DNA from 3 places in the Metabacillus flavus genome. Region 2 is predicted to be linked to each of the others. Evidence: predicted binding sites of a transcription regulator. Region 2 holds the regulator's gene; each other region holds the start of a gene.
What was found. The regulator Rex, encoded in region 2, represses fermentation and respiration genes when NADH is low (regulators of the CRP and FNR family bind a similar motif). The targets are predictions, from matches to a motif close to TTGTGAAATATTTCACAA.

Region 1 (7,589 bases), 3.6 Mb from region 2:
GGTACTCCACTGACGATCCGCCTTTCCTTTCGCTGCCAATCCAAGAATAATCATAAACACAATCAAAATCGGAAAGGTTACAGCTAAAATGACGGCAGAGGTCCGGTCGATAAAAAATACATAAAGCAAAACAGCCGGTGTGATAACGGCCATATTCATCATTTTCGGCAAGAAAAGCTCTAAATAGCTCCTTAGCTGGGCGACCCCTTCCGCCACAAGGGTTACCGTGTGCCCTGTTCCCGCTTTCGCGGCAAAGCGGGGCCCCAGCAAAAACAGCTTATCAAGCACTTTTTTACGCATAGATGCACCTGTTTCTTGCGCAAAACGCTGCGCCTTTTTTTGCTTCAGCGCTCCCATAAGATGGCGGAGAGCAAGAGCTAGGAAAAACAAAGCCGCCGCCTGCATAAAAGAACGGTCCATCTTCCCATTAAAGAGACGAACTGCCGATTCGGCCAGCATAACCGCCTGCAAAATAATTGCTGCAGACTGCACAACGGTCATAAATCCAAGACCAGCAAGAACCCTTCGGACACCACGGTATTGAAGAAGGTCTTTTCCCATTAGTACGTCAAATCCTTTTCATCCACACGTTTGCGGAATACATAATAGCTCCAAATCTGATAGCCGATCACAAACGGAAGCAGCGAGACTGCCACGATCGTCATCACTTTCATTGAATAATCTCCTGATGATGCATTATAAACCGTAAGATCGTATGCACTTTGAATGGAGCTGACCATGACACGCGGGAATAATGCTGTGAAAATCATACCGATGGTAAGCGCGATTCCTGCTCCTGTCATCGCAAAAGACCACCCATCCCGTTTTTTTGATATAAAAAATACGGCTAATCCATATGATGCTACAATCAATCCGACAAGAGGAAGGGTGATGTTTCCCCTTACTGTAAACAAATCGGTTTCAAAAGCAGACAGCGAAACAAACGCCGTCAGCGAAGCAAGAACAACCCATATGAGTCTACCGGCAAATCCACGGGCGCGCTTTCTTATTTCCGATGTCGTTTTCAGGGTGAGAAACAACGCGCCATGGAGCAGACAGAGCAGGGTAACCGTAATCCCGCCTGTCACCGAATAGACGTTTACAAAATCGGAAAAACCTGCAGATAGGTTCATATTCTTATCGATTGGCATTCCTCTCAGAATACTTGAAAATAATACCCCGAACAGAAACGGCGGAAGGAGGCTGCCGAAGAAAATAACCCAGTCCCATGTTTTTGCCCACTTCCTACTGTCAACTTTCCCCCGAAACTCAAAAGCGACTCCACGGCCGATCAACGCAATCAGGACGAAGACAAAAGGGATGTAATAGCCGCTGAACATGGTCGCATACCAATGAGGAAAAGCTGCAAAAATGGCTCCTCCCGCTGTAATCAGCCACACTTCATTCGCATCCCAGAAAGGGCCAATTGTGTTAATCATAATTCTGCGTTCCACATCATCTCTTGCCAGCAAGCGTACCGACATACCTACTCCAAAATCAAAGCCCTCCAGGAAAAAGAATCCGATAAACAGAACTGCCACCAGGACAAACCATAATTCGCTTAGCACGATCATAGATTGTACGCCTCCTTATCAAACGGATCGACGGAGGCCGAATGCCCGATGACCGAATCGTGATCCGCTCCTTTTTTAATTTCCTTCACGAAAAGATAAATCAAGACACCGGCTAAAACAGCATACATCGTGGTGAAGATGATGAGCGAGAAGAGAAGAGAGCCTTTTGAAACATTAGGCGATACAGAAGCGGCTGTTGTCATCAATCCAAACACTGTCCACGGCTGGCGCCCAATCTCCGTCATAATCCATCCAGCCGTGTTAGCCAAAAACGGAAAGGCAATCAAAACCGTCATTCCTTTTAAAAACCATCGATTTGCATCCAATTTTTCTCTAAAGCTGTAAAACAAACCAAGTGCAGCGGCAAAGATCATCGCTATTCCCGTTCCTGCCATAATCCGAAAGCTCCAGAACGTTGTGTTTACAGGGGGGATATAGTTTCCCTCTCCGTATTTTTCTTCGTATTGAGCTTGAAGTGTATTCATACCCGGCACCTCTCCCTTGAATTTTTCATAGGCAAGGTAACTTAGGGCGTACGGAATTTTTATTTCAAAGGAATTTTCCTTGTTTTCCGAATCAATAAGAGCAAACATGGTCCAGGCAGCCGGATCTCCGCTGTCTTCCCATAACCCTTCGCTTGCGGCCATTTTCATCGGCTGTGATTCCATTAAGTGCTTTGCCTGAGCATGACCGCTGAATGCTACACCCATTCCAGCAATAAGTGCAACCACCATCGCAATATCAAATGATTTTTTAAAAATATGAACCTCTTGTTTTTTCATGATTTTATAAGTGCTTACTCCCCCAATAAAAAAGGCACCTGTAGCCAATGCTCCAAAAATAGTGTGAGGAAATTCAACAAGCAGCTGCGGATTCGTCAGCAAAGCGAACAAATCATTCATTTCAGCTCTTCCATTATTGATTACAAACCCCACGGGCTCCTGCATAAAAGAGTTCGCAGCCAAAATCCAGAATGCGGAGAGAACGGTTCCGAGAGACACAAGCCAAATGCATGCAAGATGAACCTTTTTGGATAAACGATCCCACCCGAAGATCCAGATCCCAAGGAAGGTTGATTCCATAAAAAATGCGAGCAGTGCTTCAATAGCAAGCGGCGCTCCGAATACATCTCCGACAAACCGGGAGTACTCTGACCAGTTCATCCCAAATTGAAATTCCTGAAGAATTCCGGTTACGACCCCAATCGCGAAGTTAATTAAAAATAAATGCCCCCAAAATTTCGCCATCTTTTTGTAGACTTCCTGATTTTTCACTACGTACATCGTTTCCATTACGGCTACCATGAAAACAAGGCCGATGGAAAGAGGCACAAACAGGAAATGAAAAATTGTGGTTGAACCAAATTGCAGCCTTGCCAATACTAGTTCACTCATTCCAAACTCTCCCCCTTTAAACGATTTAAATGGTTCTGGAAGAAAAGGCGATAGTTTGCTCAATGTTTCACAATATAAGCAAAATTTTTTTTGACCCTTTCCTTCTGTACTTTATCTGTTCCTTACATTCATAGTTTACGCCTCTAAAAGTTTAGGGAGTAAGGCTTTCGTTGACTGTTTTGTGACGGCCTTTTGAACTATTTGTGACATTGTTTACATATTGAATGTTACTTGTAAAACAAAAAGCCTCGACATTAAGTCGAGGCTGCACTCAGCATATACACGTCTTCCTCTTCTTCCCAACCGAATCCCGCTGTTCCATTTTTTCAATATAGGCTTCTGCGAGCGGAACCTTACATGCTGTGTTTCCGACATTCACATGAACCTTCCCAATCGCCGCAGCCACTCGTTTTACTTCCTCATGAAGCGGCAGGTAATAGCCGCCGACTGAAATAACAAAGCCGTTCATGACATAACGGACGCGGTTCCGTTCCTGATGGATCCCTGTTTCCACTTTATGGAGCAGTTCTTTGACCTCTTGCTTATCAATGGATTCATCGGGAGCGATCGAAAGAAAATTGGAATAAGTACTCCATCCAGCGCAAGCTGTCATTTCCTGCTCTGACCCGATCCATTCGCGGGCAAGCTCAAGTGCATACGGAGACTCCGCTGCAACCTGCGCCACCGTATATTCACTTAGCATGGACCAGTATGCTCCCTGCGCCCATTTATGCAGCTGCTCCTTTGTCATTAGCTTTGGATTGACAGAAAGACCAGCTAAATACATCGCATCGCTATTTCCTGAATCATACAGTTTAAGAGCCAGATCCTGATCCTTTTTCACCGTTTTCACTAAGTGCTTTTTCATGTCGCCTACTTTTACTCCATACAATGGCTCCTGTGCTCCGTGGTTAAAAAAGGTCTTTTTTGTCTGCTCTGATCCGAGCTCTTCCAGTTTTTCCATGACTTCCTGATACGTTGCCATTTCATCACCTTCCGCATGAGTTCTTTCTTTTTCCATTCTGCGCTATGTATTAAATCTCCTGTTTTCCCTGCAGAAATTCGGCATACATCCTCCTAAAGGCAAAAGGGCGGAACATATTGGCCGCATGCCCGGTATGGGGAATTTCTTTATAGAAAGCATGCGGAATGACCTCATCCAAGTCTGTAATACTGGATTTAAACAAGTTATCATGGTCCCCCATAATCCATAAAACAGGGACACCCACTTGTTTCAGGTCTGCTTTTAAATCGTAATCGAGTCTATGTTCAATGGCTTTTTTGAGCACATCCTCGTGCAATTCCAATCCGTATTTGTAATAAAGCTTTGTTGAGATGAGAGCGTAGGGATCCACGACTCCGCTTTTCGGAAACAAATCTTTTGAATAGCGCCTAAGCCAATCTGGATAATCATTGTAGCGGTTGTCATGAAAATGCTGAAGTACATAGGTGAGCGGGGAGTCTGAGTTATAATGGCCGCCGATATAGCAAAGGCTTGAAACCTTTTCTTTATACTTGCTTGCAAAGATTGTGCTCGGATAACATCCGTAGCTGATGGAGCAGAGGTGTGCTTTTTCAATTCCTTCCCGCTCATACAGCTCCTCCAGCTGTGCAACTAGCCCATCCAGAGAAAAATCTGTTTTTTTGCCTCGGTCCTCGCCATGGCCAAGCAGATCGTAGGCATATGTATTGTACTTGCGGCTAAAATAGTCTATTTGTTTTTTGAACGCTCTTCTTGAACCCGTCAAACCATGGATAAAAACGATGTTTTCCATCATAGGCCCTCCAGTTGAAGATAGATGATACGTTTAGAATAGCATAAAAAACCTCATCTTCGTGATGAGGTTTTAGTCCTTAGGTTCTTCCACTTCTAAATCATTTTCCACTGCGTAAGCCTCTAAATCCTTATGAAAGGATTCCATTTCGGTGTAGTTTTTATCGAGCAGGTCACTTGCTTCATTAAACATTTCATCGTTTTGCTGAGCAATGGAATCTGCAACCATTGTAAATCCCTCAATTTGCTGATTTACCGCATCGGTGTAGCGTTTATGCAATTTTTGAAGTTCTTCGTCCGTAATGGATATACCGTCTGCTTCTTCAGCAATTTTCGTGTAAGCTGGAATTACGCTGCTTTTTATGGCATCTGCAATCTTTTGCTCATCATTCGTATTCGCAGCTTCTTCATATTTCTTCATTGCGCTCTCTTCCATTTCCCCAAGCTTTGGAAGCTTTTCGTTGGCATATGTCAGAAGTTCCTCTTGAAGAGGACTCGAGCAGGCAGCCAGAAAAACTATTAAAACCAGTGACAAAACACCTAACATTTTTTTCATTCGTACGTCTCCTTAGACTTTATCATTTTCTAATTCCTAGTTCTTTTACCACATATCCAAATTTCCAAAACTTTATTTTTACATAATTGGTAAAAACTTTAAAAACCCCACTAAACCTAGCTGTTGATTGCAGCTAGCAGGCGATCGCTTTCCGCGGGGCGGGCTGTGAGCCTCCTCTGCGCTTTGCGCCTGCGGGGTCTCACATGTCCCGCTGCTCCCGCAGGAGTCTCTCGCCTTACGCTCCAATCAACAGGTGTAAAAAAATTTCATCACGTCTTTAACATAGTGAAAAATAAGGTAAAATTAATTTACGATTTTTGATATTAGATCCCCTTATTCAGCAGATGCTGTCGTTTTACCAAATATGGTTTTACCAAATCGCACAAAACGAATTTAGACATAAAAAAGACTCACCCTACGGCAAGTCTCTTTTCCTGTTTATTTATTTGCCACATGAACTTTAAGCTGCTTCCCTTTAATCGTTGTATTTTTCATCGATTTTAGGACGAGCGGGCCTTTTCCGTTTAGAATTTCCACATAAGAAACATTTTCCTGAATCGTAATAATCCCAATGTCAGCTGCTGTTACGCCTTCAAGCTTGGCGATCGTTCCGACGAAGTCGACGGCACGGATTTTCTTTTTCTTCCCGCCGTTAAAGTAGAGCTTCATGATGCCCTTATTCAGAGCCTCGCTCTTATCTTTTTTCAGCTCTGGTTCTTCTTCCATTTTTTCATCAAATGCATGCTGTGCTTCTTTGATCTGCTCTCTGTCAGGGGGATCCAGCTGCTGAATTTCAAATCCGATGTATTCCTGAATGTCTGCAAGGAACCGGTCTTCAAATGGTGTTGCAAACGTGATTGCTTTTCCGGAACGCCCGGCGCGGCCTGTCCGGCCTGCCCGGTGAACGTAGCTTTCCTTTTCAAGCGGCAAATCATAGTTGATAACATGGGTAATGTTTTCAACATCAATTCCCCGCGCTGCTACATCGGTCGCAACGAGATAGCGGAATTCGCCTCTCTTAAACTCGTTCATCACTGCAAAACGATCCTCCTGAACCATCCCGCCATGGATTTTATCCACTGTGTATCCAAGTCTGTCGAGAAGTTCGAAAAGCTCATCCACCTGATCCTTCGTCCGGCAGAAGATCATGCAGCTGTCCGGATTTTCCGTTACCGTTACGTCTCTTAGCAGACGGAATTTATTATCTTCGTTCACGATATAAAGTGAATGCTGGATTTGGCTTGCTGCCTGTTCAGGTGACGCAATTTCAATATCGAGCGGATTTTTCATATAGCGGTGGCAGAGAGCTTCCACATCCTTTGGAAGAGTAGCGGAAAAAAGCATCGTCGTACGGTTTTCCGGCAATTCCTGAATGATGGCTTCCACCTGTTCAATGAAGCCCATATTCAGCATTTCATCAGCCTCATCAATGACAAAATACTTGAGCTGATCGAGCTGAAGCGTACCTTTTTGAATATGGTCAAGCACCCTTCCCGGCGTGCCTACAACCATATGGCTTTTTTGCTTCAGTTCGGATTTTTGGCGGTCAAATGGCGACTTCCCGTAAACCGCTGTTGCTTTAATCCGTTTAAAGCGGCCGATGTTTGTGATGTCTTCTTTTACTTGTGCGGCAAGCTCACGTGTCGGAGTCAGAATAAGAGCCTGCGGCTTATTTTCTTCCCAATCGACTAATTCGCAAAGCGGAATCGCAAAGGCTGCCGTCTTTCCGCTTCCTGTCCGGGATTTAACGGCTATATCTTTCCCTTCAAGCGCTGGCGGAATAACGCCCGCCTGAACGCTTGTCGGCGATTTATATCCAAGGCTGTCCAATGCTTTTAAAATATCCTCGTTTAATGCAAAATCTTTGAAGCTGTTTGTACTCAAAAGCGTAAGCCCCTTTTCGTTATTTGTCCTCTGTCTATTATACGGTGCAGCGGCCCATTTTAACAGCTTCGCTAAATTGACGGAACGGCTGGTGTTTTTTATACTGAAAGAATTGAAAGCGGGGGCTGAAGAAATGGATTTTACCATGAGGTTTTTATCCTTTTACGTGATAGAGGCAGAGGATCAGGATTCAAAGCGGTTTAAGCACTATCAGACACTTGATCAAGAGGAGTTTGAAGCGAGTGCTTTGAAGGATTTTCTTGATGGTGAGCTAAAAAGAATCGTAAAGAGGAAAGCAGAAAAGCATCCTCCCTCCGAGCAGGTACCGACAAAAATCGGATATTTTGCCGTTGAACCAGGCTATGATCTCGATTCAAATCCGAACTACAATATGCTTCACCGGATTC
Region 2 (7,589 bases):
GCATGGCTCCTTTGAGGTAATTGGCGAAACTTTAGATGATGCTGCAGGTGAAGCATACGATAAAGTAGCAAGAACCTTGAACATGCCTTATCCCGGAGGACCGCATATTGACCGTCTGGCGCATGAAGGTGAGCCGGTTCTTAATCTCCCGCGTGCATGGCTTGAAGAGGGCTCGTACCATTTCAGCTTCAGCGGACTTAAATCGGCGGTTATCAACACGCTGCACAATGCGAAGCAAAAAGGCGAGGTTATTGAAGCGAAGGACCTGGCAGCAAGCTTTCAGCAAAGTGTCGTAGAAGTACTGGTGGAAAAAACCTATCGTGCGGCAAATGAATACAAGGTCAAGCAAGTTCTCCTTGCAGGCGGTGTTGCAGCTAATAAGGGACTGCGAACAGCGCTGACAGCCCGTTTTCAGGAGATGCCTGAAACGGAGCTGATCATTCCTCCGCTTTACTTATGTACAGACAATGCAGCCATGATTGGCGCTGCAGGTCATATGCTTTTCCAAAAAGGCATAAGGGGGAGCATGAGCATGAATGCAAATCCCGGCCTTGAACTCGACAATTCACATACTGAACCAAGATCCTGAACCTGTTAATAACCAGGCAGGATCTTTTTTTTTATTCAAAAAGTTATCCACATACTTATCCACATGAGTTTTAATAGCGACAAAGTCCTTATGTATCATAGGCTGAAGAGGTGTGGAAACAGTGGATAAATTAAGAGGTGTTTGTGGATATTGTGGATAAAAAAGCTGAAACCGCGCTAATCCACAGACGAAGCCTGTGGATAAAAAAGAGCAGCCAGAAAGCAGTTACTAATGCTACTTTCGTCTTCTGAGATTGGATTGGTTTTTGCCGATTTCCGCGGGGCGGGCGGTGAACCTCCTAGTCGCTTTGCGCCTGCGGGATCTCACCTGTCCCGCTGGTCCAGCTAAAGTCTCACCCCTTTCGCTCCAATCAGCCTTACCAATTATGGATAAAGAACAATGTTAAAAAACATCCATAATCCTTAATGGGAAAACAAAAACCCGGAAACGCCAGCAGCATTTCCGGGTTTTCCTGCTAATGAACTTGGCAAGGCTTATAGAAACCTATGCTTGAAGCTCTTCCCATTCATCCATCAGTGTTGAGACAGTTATGCGGTGCTCCTCATTTTCACGGCTGATGTCCTGCAGCTTTTCATGATCGTGAAAGTTTGCCGGATCAGCGAGAAGGTGCTCGTTTTCCTCGATTTTCTCTTCCAGGTTAAAGATTTCAGATTCAATTTCTTCAATCCGCCGCTGTCTTTGCCGCTCCATTTTTTTTAGTTCTTTCTCCTGCTGATAGCTCAGCTTCGTTTCTTTTGAGTCCTGAACTTTTACGGAGCCAGCTTCCTCCTGCTGTTTAATCGCAGCCAGCTCCTCTTGCTCCTGTTTCTTTTCAAGAAAGTAATCGTAATCCCCGAGGAAAAGCTCCAGACTATTCTTTGAAAGCTCGCACACTTTCGTTGCAATCCGGTTGATGAAGTACCGGTCATGCGATACGAATAGAATCGTCCCTGGATAATCCACTAGGGCATTCTCCAATACTTCCTTGCTGTCCAAATCCAAATGGTTCGTCGGCTCATCGAGGATCAGCAGGTTCGCTTTTTCGAGCATCAGCTTGGCAAGCGCAAGTCTCGCTTTTTCTCCTCCGCTTAAGGCAGAGACGGGTTTAAGAACATCATCCCCTGAGAAAAGAAAATTACCGAGTACAGTCCGGATCTCCTTTTCAGGCTTCAGCGGGTATTCATCCCAAAGCTCATTTAAGACCCGCTTGTTCGAGGTGAGCTCTGCCTGTTCTTGATCATAATAGCCGATCTTCAGACTGGATCCGTAGCGAATATCTCCTTCAATTGCCTGAAGCTTTCCAACAATCGTCTTAAGAAGCGTCGACTTGCCGATCCCATTCGGTCCTACGAGTGCGAGGCTGTCTCCGCGGTCTGCAGAAAAAGAAATGTTGGATATAGTCGGGATTTTTCCATCATAGGAAACAGAGAGGCTGTCCACCTTCAGGACATCGTTTCCGCTCTGCTTTTCAATATCAAACCGGAAAACGGCGGATTTTTCATCCCCAAGCGGACGGTCCATCATGTCCATTTTTTCAAGCTGCTTTCGTCTGCTTTGGGCCCGTTTTGTCGTGGAAGCTCTGGCAAGATTCCGCTGAACAAAATCCCTGAGCTTGGCGGCTTCATCCTGCTGTTTCTCAAAAGCCTTCATATCACGCTCGTAGTTTTCTGCTTTTTGCTCCAGGTACTTGCTGTAATTTCCGATAAATTTAGCGGATTGAAGCCTGGAGATCTCATAAACCTGGTTCACCACTTTGTCGAGGAAATACCTGTCATGCGAAACGATAAGCACGGCGCCTTTATAGCCTTGAAGGTACTGCTCAAGCCAGGAAAGGGTCGCAATATCCAAGTGGTTTGTCGGCTCATCCAGAATCAGAAGTGCCGGACTTGTTAATAGAAGCTTTCCTAACGCAAGCCTGGTTTTCTGGCCTCCGCTAAGCTTTGAAATTGAAGTAGAGGAATCAAATTCTCCGAATCCGAGACCATGCAGAATGGAGCGGATGTCTGCTTCATACTGATAGCCGCCGCGTTCTTTAAAGGACGTCTGCAAATGATCATATTCCTTCATGAGTTGTTCAAATTGCGGACTGCCAGGATCGATCTCGGCCATGTCCGATTCCATGCCGCGCATTTTTTTCTCCATCTGCTGGAATTCACTGAACACCGTCAGCATTTCATCCCAAATGGAACGGGACGATTCTAGCCCCGTGTTTTGCGCCAAATAGCCAATTGTAAGATCCTTTGGCTTGATAATCTCTCCGGAATCATACGATAATTGTCCTGAAATAATTTTAAGCAGCGTGGATTTTCCGGCACCATTTCGGCCGACGAGGGCAATCCGGTCCCGTGTTTGAATCTCCAGCTTAATATTCGATAATATAGGCTCAGCTCCAAAAGATTTTGTGAGCTGCTGAACTTGTAGTAGAATCATTCTTTTCACCTCATGTATACTAGTTTCAGTGTAGCTTAACTGCGGTTTGCCGGCAACCATGCTGTCTGTTTCGCTAGAAATTGTTGCAATCCGTAAACAGACAATCCAGATAAAATAGTGTATAGTTTGGGTAAGACGCATTGAATGTCCATATTTCTCCACTTATTTACCGATGTGGGAGATGAAATTGGAAGCGCTAACTTAATATAATATTGGAAGATCCTATAGAAAAAGTGGTGAATAAAGCCACTAGATTTGCATCAAGGAATGTGAGGGAACGAGAATGAATATTGATCAATCCAAAATACCGCAAGCGACCGCTAAGAGACTGCCTTTATACTATCGCTTTTTGAAAAACCTTCATTCTTCAGGAAAGCAGAGAGTTTCCTCGGCAGAATTAAGCGACGCGGTCAAAGTCGATTCTGCAACGATCCGCAGAGATTTTTCTTATTTCGGCGCTCTTGGCAAAAAAGGATACGGCTACAATGTGAATTATCTGCTGTCCTTTTTTCGGAAAACACTGGATCAGGACGAATTAACAAAAGTCATTCTGATCGGCGTCGGGAATCTCGGAACAGCATTTTTACACTATAATTTTTCCAAAAACAACAATACGGAAATTTTCGCGGCTTTCGATGTGGCGGAGGAAAAAATCGGTACGAAGGTAGGGGAGGTTCCCATCCTTTCTCTGGACAAGCTGGAGGAGCACCTGCCGGATGGGGCACCAGTTGCGATTCTGACGGTTCCCGCCCCTGCTGCACAATCCATTACCGACCGTCTGATTGCGATCGGCGTCAAAGGCATATTGAACTTTACCCCGGCGAGACTGAATGTACCGAATCATATTCGCATTCACCATATTGATTTGGCTGTAGAACTGCAGTCGCTTGTGTATTTCCTTAAGCATTATCCGAGCGAGACATCTGTGTAAAAGGATGGATGGTTCCATGAATGAACGGGAAATGTCGGTTTATGAGCATATTGAAGAACTTCGGAAACGAATTTTAGTCGTTGCCATCTTTTTTATTCTTGCACTCATTGCAGGCTTCTTCCTAGCGAAGCCCATTATTCTGTTTTTGCAGCAAACAGAGGAAGCAAAGAATCTGACGCTGAATGCATTCAGAATGTCGGATCCGCTCTTTCTTTATATGAAGTTTGCGGTCATTATCGCGCTTATCTTAATTTCTCCACTTATCCTGTTCCAGCTCTGGTCATTTATCAGCCCTGGACTGTATGAAAAAGAACGGATTGCTACATTAAGCTATATTCCGTTAAGCGTTCTGTTGTTTTTAGGAGGCATTTCGTTCTCGTATTTTGTTCTTTTTCCGTTTGTCGTGAGATTTATGACCAATTTTTCTGCTGATTTAGGAATCAGCCAAGTGATCGGGATTAATGAGTATTTTCAATTCTTATTTGAGCTGACTCTGCCTTTCGGGCTGCTTTTTCAGCTCCCGGTTGTTATTATGTTCCTAACGAGGCTCGGAATTGTCACGCCTATGTTTTTGAGGAAGGTCCGAAAGTATGCGTATTTCTTGTTGCTGGTCGTTGCCGGACTCATTACCCCGCCGGAGCTCATATCCCAGGTGATAGTGCTCCTGCCGCTGATCATCCTTTATGAAATCAGCATTGTCGTATCGCAGCGGGCTTACCGGAAATCACTAAAGATTCAGATGGAGGAAGAAGCGAAGGAGCAGCTTTCCCCATAAAAATAACCTGTCCGGCGGACAGGTTATTTTTTCTCTGTATTCCTTTTAAGCTTCCGGCCGAATCGCAGCATCCGCAGCGCAACGGCAAAATCAAAGGTTGCGATCAGCATCATAATAATGGTCGGAAAGGTCCAAAGTCCTTCTGCGGCGCTGTTAATGGCCAAGTATGTGAATAGTGCTCCCATTGCTAAGTAAAAGATGGCAAGTGCGCCAGGACGTGCTCTCATAAAAAGTTTCCTCCAATAATGCTTTGCAATTGTTCAGCGTCTTTCATCAATCGTTCAATGTCGTCCCTGTACACATACTGGATGACAACCACTAATGTATTCATCGACAAATGAGCGATAATCGGAACGATGATGCGCTTCGTTTTAACATAAAGAAAAGCGAACGTAAATCCCATAGCCGAGTAGAGAAGTATATGGGCAGGGTCCTGATGGACGACCGCAAAGATCACCGAGCTGATGAGTGCGGCCAGAACGAAATTGGTCCGTTTATAAATCGTTCCGAAAATGATTTTGCGGAAAACAATTTCCTCAAGAATCGGTCCTGCAATCGACACAACAAAAATCATGAGCGGGGTCACCTTGACGATGTCCATAATCCGCTGCGTATTCTCCGATCCGGGTTTAATGCCGAATAGCTGAATCTCAATATTAGCAGCTATAATTTGTGCTAAAAACGCAAGAAAAATACCACCGATTGCCCATCCTGCTGCTGAAGATGGCGAAGCGGGGGTTCCCCTTAAATCAAAATCGCCGCGGTCTTTCCTCAATAGAAGCAAAACAACGGTAAGCCCGACGGAAAAGCTGATGATATTCCAGAGTCCGACCACCTGACCCCGGTCCACTCCCAATAGAAGAAGAAGCCGATAACCGACTAATCCGGAAAACAGCATAATGACATATGTAAGCAGAATATACCAATAATGTCTCTTCACAAATAAGCTCCTTTTAGAACCGCACATGCTTTTAGCCTATTCCTGTGTGCGGGAAATGATACATTTTCAGTGACCACAAATAATTGTACCACATCCTCCTCCTTTTCTCTTATAAGGAGCCTATGTGGGTGCGTTTTCAAATGTTGAATTTCGTCGAACAAAAATTAAATGGTTTTCACTTGAAATTCGTAAAAAGTTTATATAATATAGACTTGTGTGTTAGCACTCAAGATAAACGAGTGCTAATAAAAATAAACTACATATGAAATTGAGGAGGGTGTTTCACTTGTTAAAGCCACTAGGTGATCGTGTAATTATTGAATTGGTTGAATCTGAGGAAAAAACAGCAAGCGGCATCGTATTGCCTGATTCTGCGAAGGAAAAACCGCAAGAAGGAAAAGTTGTAGCTGCTGGTACAGGACGCATTTTGGATAATGGCGAGAAGGTTGCTCTTGAAGTAGCTGCCGGCGATCGCATCATCTTCTCAAAATATGCTGGAACTGAAGTTAAATATGAAGGTACAGAATACCTGATCCTTCGTGAGAGCGACATTTTAGCGGTTATCGGCTAATCGATACAACCGGATAACAAAATAAAACGATAAACAATTCCAAGGAGGTATTTTTCATGGCTAAAGAAATTAAATTCAGCGAAGAAGCTCGCCGTTCCATGCTTCGCGGTGTGGACGCGCTTGCGAATGCCGTAAAAGTAACATTGGGACCAAAAGGACGCAACGTCGTTCTTGAAAAGAAATTCGGTTCTCCGCTTATCACAAATGATGGTGTGACAATCGCGAAAGAAATCGAGCTTGAAGATGCTTTCGAAAACATGGGAGCAAAGCTTGTTGCTGAAGTAGCAAGCAAAACAAACGACGTAGCGGGTGACGGTACGACAACTGCAACGGTTCTTGCACAGGCAATGATCCGCGAAGGTCTTAAAAACGTTACAGCCGGCGCTAACCCTATGGGCGTCCGCAAAGGAATCGAAAAAGCAGTTAAATCCGCAATCGAAGAGCTGCAAGCGATCTCCAAACCAATCGAAGGCAAAGAATCCATCGCTCAAGTAGCATCGATCTCTTCTGCTGACGAAGAAGTTGGACAATTGATTGCTGAAGCAATGGAGCGCGTTGGAAACGACGGCGTTATCACAATCGAAGAATCCAAAGGCTTCACAACAGAGCTTGAAGTCGTTGAAGGTATGCAATTCGACCGCGGCTACGCTTCTCCTTACATGGTAACTGATTCAGACAAGATGGAAGCGGTTCTTGAGAATCCTTACATCCTGATCACAGATAAAAAGATCACAAACATCCAGGAAATCCTTCCTGTTCTTGAGCAAGTGGTTCAGCAAGGCAAGTCTCTATTGCTTGTTGCAGAGGATGTTGAAGGGGAAGCTCTTGCGACGCTAGTTGTGAACAAGCTTCGCGGAACATTCAATGCAGTAGCGGTTAAAGCTCCAGGCTTCGGTGACCGCCGTAAAGCAATGCTTGAAGACCTTGCCATCCTGACTGGCGGAGAAGTGATCACAGAAGATCTAGGTCTTGACCTTAAATCTGCGAACATCACTCAGCTTGGACGCGCATCTAAAGTTGTTGTTACGAAAGAAAACACAACTGTGGTTGAAGGAGCAGGCGAAACAGACAAAATCGCAGGCCGCGTAAACCAAATCCGTGCTCAATTAGAAGAAACAACTTCTGAGTTCGACAAAGAAAAACTTCAAGAGCGTCTTGCAAAACTTGCTGGCGGCGTAGCCGTTATCAAAGTTGGTGCCGCTACTGAAACAGAACTAAAAGAGCGCAAACTCCGCATCGAGGACGCCCTGAACTCTACTCGCGCAGCAGTAGAAGAAGGAATCGTATCCGGCGGTGGTACAGCGCTAGTGAACGTATACAACAAAGTAGCTTCTCTTGAAGCGGAAGGCGATG
Region 3 (7,589 bases), 680 kb from region 2:
ACGAAAACTCCCTTACTGGTTATTACTAACAAGAATACTGAATTTCCCTTAATGTGCAAGAGATTTTAGTAAACCCTTACACCCTCATCAAGCCTGATTTTCCTTTCATCTTCCGAGAGAAACTCAAACCACCGTTTTCTGAAAGCGATCTGGGGACCGTCTGCAAAAACGTGAGCTTCCATCCTGAGAGCTTCAGGAATCGGCCTTGGATGCTGGCTCTCTACAATCGATTTATCTTCATCCAATACTTTAAGGCTGTACTTTGAAAAAACTCTGTCCATGAAAGGAATATTTTTAGCAAAAGTTCTTCCCGCATAACCGAAGATCAACGTTTCTTCCTCATCCACAGGAGTGAAGGTAACATAGTTAATGAAGGAACTCTTTCCTTCCTTTGCCGGCCTCAAAAGCCATTGCTGGGGAAACCGGTATTCAAGGAGTCCGCCTCCATTTTGAATCGTAATGTTATCTCGTTCATGTGTATAGGGAAGATCATGAAAGACGGTGCTTGTTTTCTTTCCTATTGTTTTTTTATGCACAAAGGAAAGATGAGCGACATCCAGCACACTTTCTACCGTCCTTGTCAGGTGGGCATTCCAATGAGCCTGGTAAGGGGACAGACGGTATCTCTTATCCTTCACATCCGGTATTACCTGAATTTCCGGTACGTGCTTTTCTAAATGATCAGGATATACCCATATGAGTCCTGCCTCTTCTGTTACCGGGAAAGCAGCTGTATGAGCGAATTTTGGGATCGCCTTGGTTGGCTGGGACGGAATTTCGTTACATGTTCCATCCGATTCAAACTTCCACCCATGATAAGCACACATGAGCTTGCCATCCTTCACGCAGCCCAATGATAAATCGGCTCCCCTATGCGGACAGAAGGCATGCAGGGCATTTGCTTCTCCCTTATCATCACGATACAGCACGATCTCCCGGCCAGTCACTTTTTTCCGTATGGGATCCTTCTTTAATTCTGATGAAAAGGCGACCGCATACCAGGCTGAAGGAAATACGCGGTTAATGTTTTCTTCCATCTAACCATCCTCCCTTAAATAAAGATCCGTTTGCTTTTATCATACCCGGTCTATTACCCTGTGAAAAATTATAGTCGGTTTATGTATGTACTAAACTTACACAAATTAAAACTCCCCGAAAGGACACCTTTACCAAAAGACCCAGTTTATTGATAATAAGGACAGGTTATACAAAACTATTAAGTTATATGAAGTAAGGGGGTTTAAATTATGGAAAAAAGACAGGCACTTAACGCATTGTCAGGGATCCTTTTCGGACTTGGCTTAGTTGCATTTTTCGATGAAACCGTTTTTCATCAATTGCTGCACTGGCATCATTTTTACGATAAATCGACCACGGATATTGGACTTGTTTCAGATGGAATTTTCCACTCCTTCAGCTGGTTCGCAACCATTGCTTCTCTTTTCATGTTTGCAGACCTTCGCAGGAAAAAAACGTTTTATGGAAAGAGATGGATTGGAGGAATATTGACAGGAGCAGGAGCTTTTCAGCTGTATGACGGGACGGTTCAGCATAAGCTGATGGGCCTTCACCAAATCCGGTATGGCGTCGATATCCTTCCATATGATCTTGTTTGGAACTTAACAGCCGCAACGATGCTTGCAGCGGGTATTATTTTACTCATTAAAACCCAGGCAGAGGAAAAAGGGTGATGCATAGCCATCATGAATCAGCTCCCGTCTTCAATTGGGCACAGCTGATCCTCGCTCTGCCCTTTTTGCTGGCCTTGTTTCTGTATCTGTTAGCCGCTTTTAAATCTAAAAAAAAATGGCCGCTCTATCGAATCGTGCTTTGGACATTGGGAATTTCTTTATCACTAATCTCCGTAATCGGCCCTTTGGCAGAAAGGTCTCATAACGATTTCAAAGCCCACATGCTCAGCCATCTTTTTCTTGGAATGCTGGCCCCTTTCTTGCTCGCACTTGCCGCTCCATTAACACTTGCCTTTCGGTCGCTGAGCGTTCAGAAAGGCCGCAAGCTTTCAAAGCTTTTAAAAAGCAAGCCGCTCAAGATTGCTGTTCATCCTTTAGCAGCATCCATTTTAAACATTGGCGGATTATGGGTCCTTTATTCGACAGGCTTATACGGATTAATGCATGAGCAAAACTGGATTTATGTTCTTGTACATGTACATATCTTTCTTGCAGGCTATCTATTTACTATCGCCTTCCTATACTTAGACCCTGTCTCGAAACGATACAGCTTTAAATTCAGAGCCGCCGTTTTAATCCTTGCATTTGCAGGGCATGGAATCCTGTCCAAGTTCATCTATGCACATCCGCCGGCAGGTGTACCGGATAAACAAGCCGAAACAGCTGGGATGCTGATGTATTATGGAGGGGACGTAATTGATATTCTTATAATCTTTGTTTTTTGCTTCCAGTGGTATCATGCCTCTCGTCCAGGAACCTCCTTATCCCACGCCAATCCTTCATAAAGTTGTAAAAAGGTGGAATAGATAATATCTTTCCCGGAAAAAAACGTGTAAAATAAGCTAAACACCCATTAAAAGAATTTCACGTTTTTGCCTTTTACCGAAGCAAGTAAAGGAGGCGCTTGTATGAAGGAACGCAGTAAAAAAGAGGTCTGGTCCTGGTTAGGAAGCATTCTGGCGGCTGTCGTCATTGCCCTTATTTGCCGGCACTTTATTTTCACCCCTGTCATGGTAGAGGGAAAATCGATGATGCCGACCTTTGAAACAAATAACCAGATCATCGTATCCAAAATCAGCAAAATTGAACGTTTTGATATGATTGTCTTTCACTCGCCAATCTCAAAAGACAATTACATCAAAAGAGTCATCGGACTTCCCGGTGACAGGATCAAAATTAAAAATGATGTCTTAACCATTAACGGTAAAATATATGAAGAACCATACTTGAAGGAAAATAAAAGCGTTCTTGTCCCCCGCGAAAATCTGACTGAAAACCTGAACATCCAGGTGCCGGCCGGCTCTCTTTATGTCATGGGAGACAACCGCCGCGACAGCATGGACAGCCGGGTCTTCGGCAGTATTTCTCAAAAAGCGGTTGTCGGGGAAGCAAAGTTTCGATTCTCTCCATTTGAGAAGATGGGAGTTCCTAAGTAAGGAAAAAGTGAGTACTGTCATCAAGGAAATTGCCCAAATCGCACCGTTACTCATACGAAAAACGCTTGAACATTGAATCAAGCGTTTTTTATTTACTAACTATAAATTTATCTATTCCAGCATTATGAATTCTGTTTATCCCTTTTTACTTAATCAAAATAAGCTTTCAATGTATTCCTCAGCACCTCTGCACTATGACCGAATCGCTGTTTTTCCTCCTCATTCAAATCAAGTTCAATCACTTCTCTGATTCCGCCGCGGTTAATCACAGCAGGGACACCTATATAAATTTGGTCTTCTTTGTACTCCCCTTCGAGAAGTGCAGAAACGGTCAGGACACTGTTTTCATTATGAAGAATCGCCTTCGTTATCCGCACCAGCCCCATCGCGATGCCATAGTACGTTGCCCCTTTTCTCTTTATGATTTCGTATGCCGCGTCTCTTACGCGAACAAATATTTCATCTAAATCTTCTTTTTTATAAGCTGCATCCCGCTCAATTCTTTTTAACACTGGCACTCCGCCAGCGTCTGCTGCGCTGTATACCGGGAGTTCACTGTCTCCATGCTCTCCGATGATATAGGCGTGAACATTATGTGGAGCGATTTCGAAGTATTCTCCAAGCTCAAAGCGAAACCGGGCTGTATCCAATATCGTTCCGGAACCAATCACCCGCTCCTTCGGCAGGCCGCTGAATTTCCACGTTGCATACGTTAAGATATCCACAGGATTCGTAGCCACTAGAAAAATCCCGTCAAAACCGGATGCCATCACTTCATCTGTGATACTTTTAAAAATCTTTAAATTCTTCTCTACTAAATCAAGGCGCGTTTCTCCCGGCTTCTGATTCGCCCCTGCGCAAATGACCACCAGGTCTGCGTCTCTGCAATCCTCATAGCTGCCAAGTTTCACTTGTGTCGGATACGGTGCAAACACCTTTCCATGATTTAGATCCATGACGTCGCCCATTGCTTTTTCTTCATTCATATCAATCATAATCAATTCATCTGCAATCCCTTGATTCATAAGTGCAAAAGCATAGCTTGATCCTACAGATCCCGTCCCAACTAATACAACCCGGTTTGCTGTTTCGCCTGCCATATCGCCTCACCCTTTCAGAAAACAGAAAATTTGTGAAATATTTCACATTTTTATTTTATACCGAATGTGATTATTTGCCAATGGGGTTACTTAGATGTTTTTTGTCTGTTTTGTTACTGATTCTGCAGACATGCTTCTTTGAGCATACTTAATAGCAGATTTTATACACATTTATGATAAGTTAAATTTAGAAAGGCTATGTTAAAGCATAAGGTTGATTTTTAACACCTGTTGATCGGAGCGGAAGGCGTGAGACGCCTTCCGCGGAAATCAACAGCCAAGTTTAGCAGAGCTTTCAGAAAAGAAAAAAGGATGATTGCTATGAGAAAAAAATCCACCTTGCTATTACTCTGCTTCTCGATCCTTCTCTTTTTTTTACTGGGTTATTTGCTCAATATTTTAAACAAGCAGAAAAATCCACTTGATGGAGTTCTGCAATACAAAATCTATTACGGCGAACCAGCAAAGGATGCCGTTAATAAATTATCCGGCTATCCCCTCGTCATTATTGAACCAACCTACTATTCTAAGAAGCAGATACAACAAATAAAACGAAATGGGACTCTTGTTTACGGATATATAAATTCAATGGAAGCGGATCGATGGAACGAAAAACTATTCAAGCAATTTGAGAAACAGGATTTCCATCAAAGAGATGGAGAACGGGTTTACCTTAAAGAATGGGATGCTTACTTAATGGATATGACATCACCCCATTACCGGGAAACACTTCTAAAAGAAATTAATCAGCAAATCGAGGATAAGCAGCTGGACGGAGTCTTTTTAGATACAATAGGAGACATTGACGATTTTTTCTCAGAGGATCCAAAAGAGATGAAGCAGCAGCAGGAGAGTCTGATCCTTCTGCTTAAAGTACTGGAAAGAAGGCAGCTATCTGTCATCCAGAATTGGGGGATGGAAACCGCACAAAAAACGGCCCCATATATTGACGGGTTTATGTGGGAGGATTTTCAATATTCCTTTATTATGAACGATGACTGGTCAAGAGAATGGATGGAAAAGACCCGCCGCTTATCCGGGGAGTATGGGGTTAAGATCTTTACCGTTTCTGAAAAAGAGAAGAAAAAAAGTGAACAGCTTGCTGAAAAGCAGGGATTCATCCATTATTATGCTCCAAGGGATTATGAGGAGTGGTAAAAGGGGGATGCGCGGCATCTCCCTATTTTATTAATTTATTAAACCCTCAATGCCGAATATCAACCCTCGCCTGTCGAATAGCGACCTCTCGATAAATTTCGTCAAAATCCCACTTTCATATGCAAGCCGCACCCTAGACCAATCAACGGTCCCCGACCACAATATAAGTAGCCTTAATTGGGCCATGCACTCCAACAACCAGGTTCATTTCAATATCCGCTGAGTTGCTGGGTCCCGAGATGAAGTTAACACAGGAAGCGACCTCTTCGCCTGCCTGAATTTGCATGTGAATCTTCTGAGCCGTCTGAGTAATCCGCGGCACAAGCGTACTCTTCGGAATGATGGCAATATAGGTGGCCGGCAGCAAAGATACAGACCGCCCTTTCCCGCTTCCGCTGAAGAGGACAACAGTCCCCGATTCGGCGAGGGTTTGGTCGCTGAAGGTGATGCCGACGTTTGCCTCTTCCGCCTTCTTGATGTTCTCATCCCCGAGTTTAGTATCCCAAATATGCGTTTTCACATCTTCCCTTGGCAAGTCATCATTAATAAGCGACGACAGGCCAAATTCCCGAAATCTGGGGTCATCCCACGTAATAACCGGTCCCCCTCCATATTCCATGACTGTATCTTTAAGGGTTTCATAAAGACCTAAGGAGTTTGTTTCCCTGTAGGTTGTATGAATTCGAATGCACTGCTCCTTTAAAACCTCCAGCAATTCATCCTGATTCAATCCTTGCAGGACACCATCCTGCGGGCGATGCTTCCACTCAGGCCGCAATACTCCTTTGGACCGCCTTGGCCGGCCCAGATTTTGGGCAATGTTATTTAAAAAGGATTCTTTGTTTTTTATGGTACCTGCCATCTTAGTCATCCTCCCTTTTCAGGCGGCTTTTCATCCAGTCGCGCAGACGTTCTTTTTTAGGAACAGGGAATTCCCTGATTTCTGTCCATGCTTTGAGAGGTCCCGGTCCCTTTGAGATTTTTCCACCGGCAGTGAAGGGACCCATGGCAGCTGGAGCTGCTTTACCGCCCAAGCCGTAGAGGGCAGATGATGCAGCACCTAAACCAAACGCCTTCATCGCCATTTTCTCAGAAATCGGCGCTTTTCCTTCCCGTTCTACAATGGCCTGCCGATGCTTATGCAAAAGCTCATGCAGCGGGATCTTCACCGGACATGCGTCGGTACAGGCGGCACACAGTGTAGATGCATAAGGCAATTCTTTGTATTCGTCATAGCCCCCAAGCAACGGAGTCAGAACCGCACCAATCGGACCTGAATAAATTGATCCGTAGGAATGGCCGCCTACATGGCGGTACACCGGACAGACGTTTATGCACGCTGCACAGCGGATGCACTGCAGAACCGATTGAAATTCAGTGCCGAGAATTTTGGACCTTCCGTTATCCACAATGACGAGATGAAAATCCTCCGGTCCATCTGCATCCCCATCCTGTTTAGGTCCGGTCAGCGCAGTGACATAGCTGGTCAGCTTTTGACCGACCGCGCTCCTTGTCAGCAGGCTGACAAGCACTTCAAACTCCTCGAAGGTCGGGACAATCCGCTCCATCCCCATGACCGTTATTTGCGTTTTCGGGAGAGCTGTAGCGAGCCTTGCATTCCCCTCATTCGTCACGAGGCTGACCGATCCGGATTCGGCTATCGCAAAGTTGCAGCCGGTAATCCCAAGGTCTGCCGCTAAAAATTCCTTCCTTAGCATCTCCCGTGCATGAAGGGTAAGCTCCTCCGGTTTTTCTGTTTTCGTGTAGCCAAGCTTTTCTTTGAAAACGTCACGGATTTGCTCCTTATTTTTATGTAAAGCCGGCGCTACAATGTGAGAGGGAGGGTCATGGTCATCCACCTGCAGAATATACTCGCCAAGATCCGTTTCAATGACCTCACAGCCAATCCCTTCAAGGTATGCGTTCATATTGATTTCTTCTGTGACCATGGATTTTGACTTCACAATCTTCTTTGCTTTCTTTTCTATCGCAACCGAAGCAATGTACTCATTGGCTTCCTCTGCTGTTTCAGCAAAAAATACATGACCGCCGCGTTTCACTACATTTTCACTCATCATCTCCAAATAAAAATCAAGGTTCTCAAGCGTATGCTGGCGGATTTCTTCTCCGTGCGAACGCCATTCCTCCCAGCTGCCCAGCTCTTCCGCTGCTTCATTTTTCCGTCCCTGCAGTCTTTCCTGAGC

Region 1: J9317_RS19860 (cytochrome ubiquinol oxidase subunit I) is a predicted target of Rex. The motif match lies at 3,170-3,187, and genes of this name have one in related genera.
Region 3: J9317_RS05090 (L-lactate dehydrogenase) is a predicted target of Rex. The motif match lies at 4,258-4,275, and genes of this name have one in related genera.

Annotation. Positions count from the first base shown of each region.
Region 1 covers NZ_JAGVRK010000001.1:3,902,109-3,909,697, forward strand. The annotation lists gene cydD (thiol reductant ABC exporter subunit CydD) at 1-561, opposite strand, end outside; gene cydB (cytochrome d ubiquinol oxidase subunit II) at 561-1,574, opposite strand; gene J9317_RS19860 (cytochrome ubiquinol oxidase subunit I) at 1,571-2,968, opposite strand; gene J9317_RS19865 (DNA alkylation repair protein) at 3,240-3,953, opposite strand; gene J9317_RS19870 (alpha/beta fold hydrolase) at 4,003-4,746, opposite strand; gene J9317_RS19875 (hypothetical protein) at 4,816-5,298, opposite strand; gene J9317_RS19880 (DEAD/DEAH box helicase) at 5,737-7,182, opposite strand; gene J9317_RS19885 (DUF3900 domain-containing protein) at 7,316-7,589, shown strand, end outside.
Region 2 covers NZ_JAGVRK010000001.1:280,128-287,716, forward strand. The annotation lists gene tsaD (tRNA (adenosine(37)-N6)-threonylcarbamoyltransferase complex transferase subunit TsaD) at 1-589, shown strand, start outside; gene J9317_RS01630 (ABC transporter ATP-binding protein) at 1,094-3,019, opposite strand; gene J9317_RS01635 (redox-sensing transcriptional repressor Rex) at 3,303-3,950, shown strand; gene tatC (twin-arginine translocase subunit TatC) at 3,967-4,725, shown strand; gene J9317_RS01645 (YdiK family protein) at 4,749-4,952, opposite strand; gene J9317_RS01650 (CPBP family intramembrane glutamic endopeptidase) at 4,949-5,665, opposite strand; gene groES (co-chaperone GroES) at 5,952-6,236, shown strand; gene groL (chaperonin GroEL) at 6,293-7,589, shown strand, end outside.
Region 3 covers NZ_JAGVRK010000001.1:957,178-964,766, reverse strand. The annotation lists gene J9317_RS05115 (hypothetical protein) at 1-32, opposite strand, end outside; gene J9317_RS05110 (aromatic ring-hydroxylating oxygenase subunit alpha) at 66-1,037, opposite strand; gene J9317_RS05105 (DUF2243 domain-containing protein) at 1,248-1,691, shown strand; gene J9317_RS05100 (cytochrome c oxidase assembly protein) at 1,691-2,476, shown strand; gene lepB (signal peptidase I) at 2,600-3,127, shown strand; gene J9317_RS05090 (L-lactate dehydrogenase) at 3,277-4,227, opposite strand; gene J9317_RS05085 (glycoside hydrolase family 191 protein) at 4,549-5,385, shown strand; gene J9317_RS05080 (LutC/YkgG family protein) at 5,528-6,256, opposite strand; gene J9317_RS05075 (LutB/LldF family L-lactate oxidation iron-sulfur protein) at 6,249-7,589, opposite strand, start outside.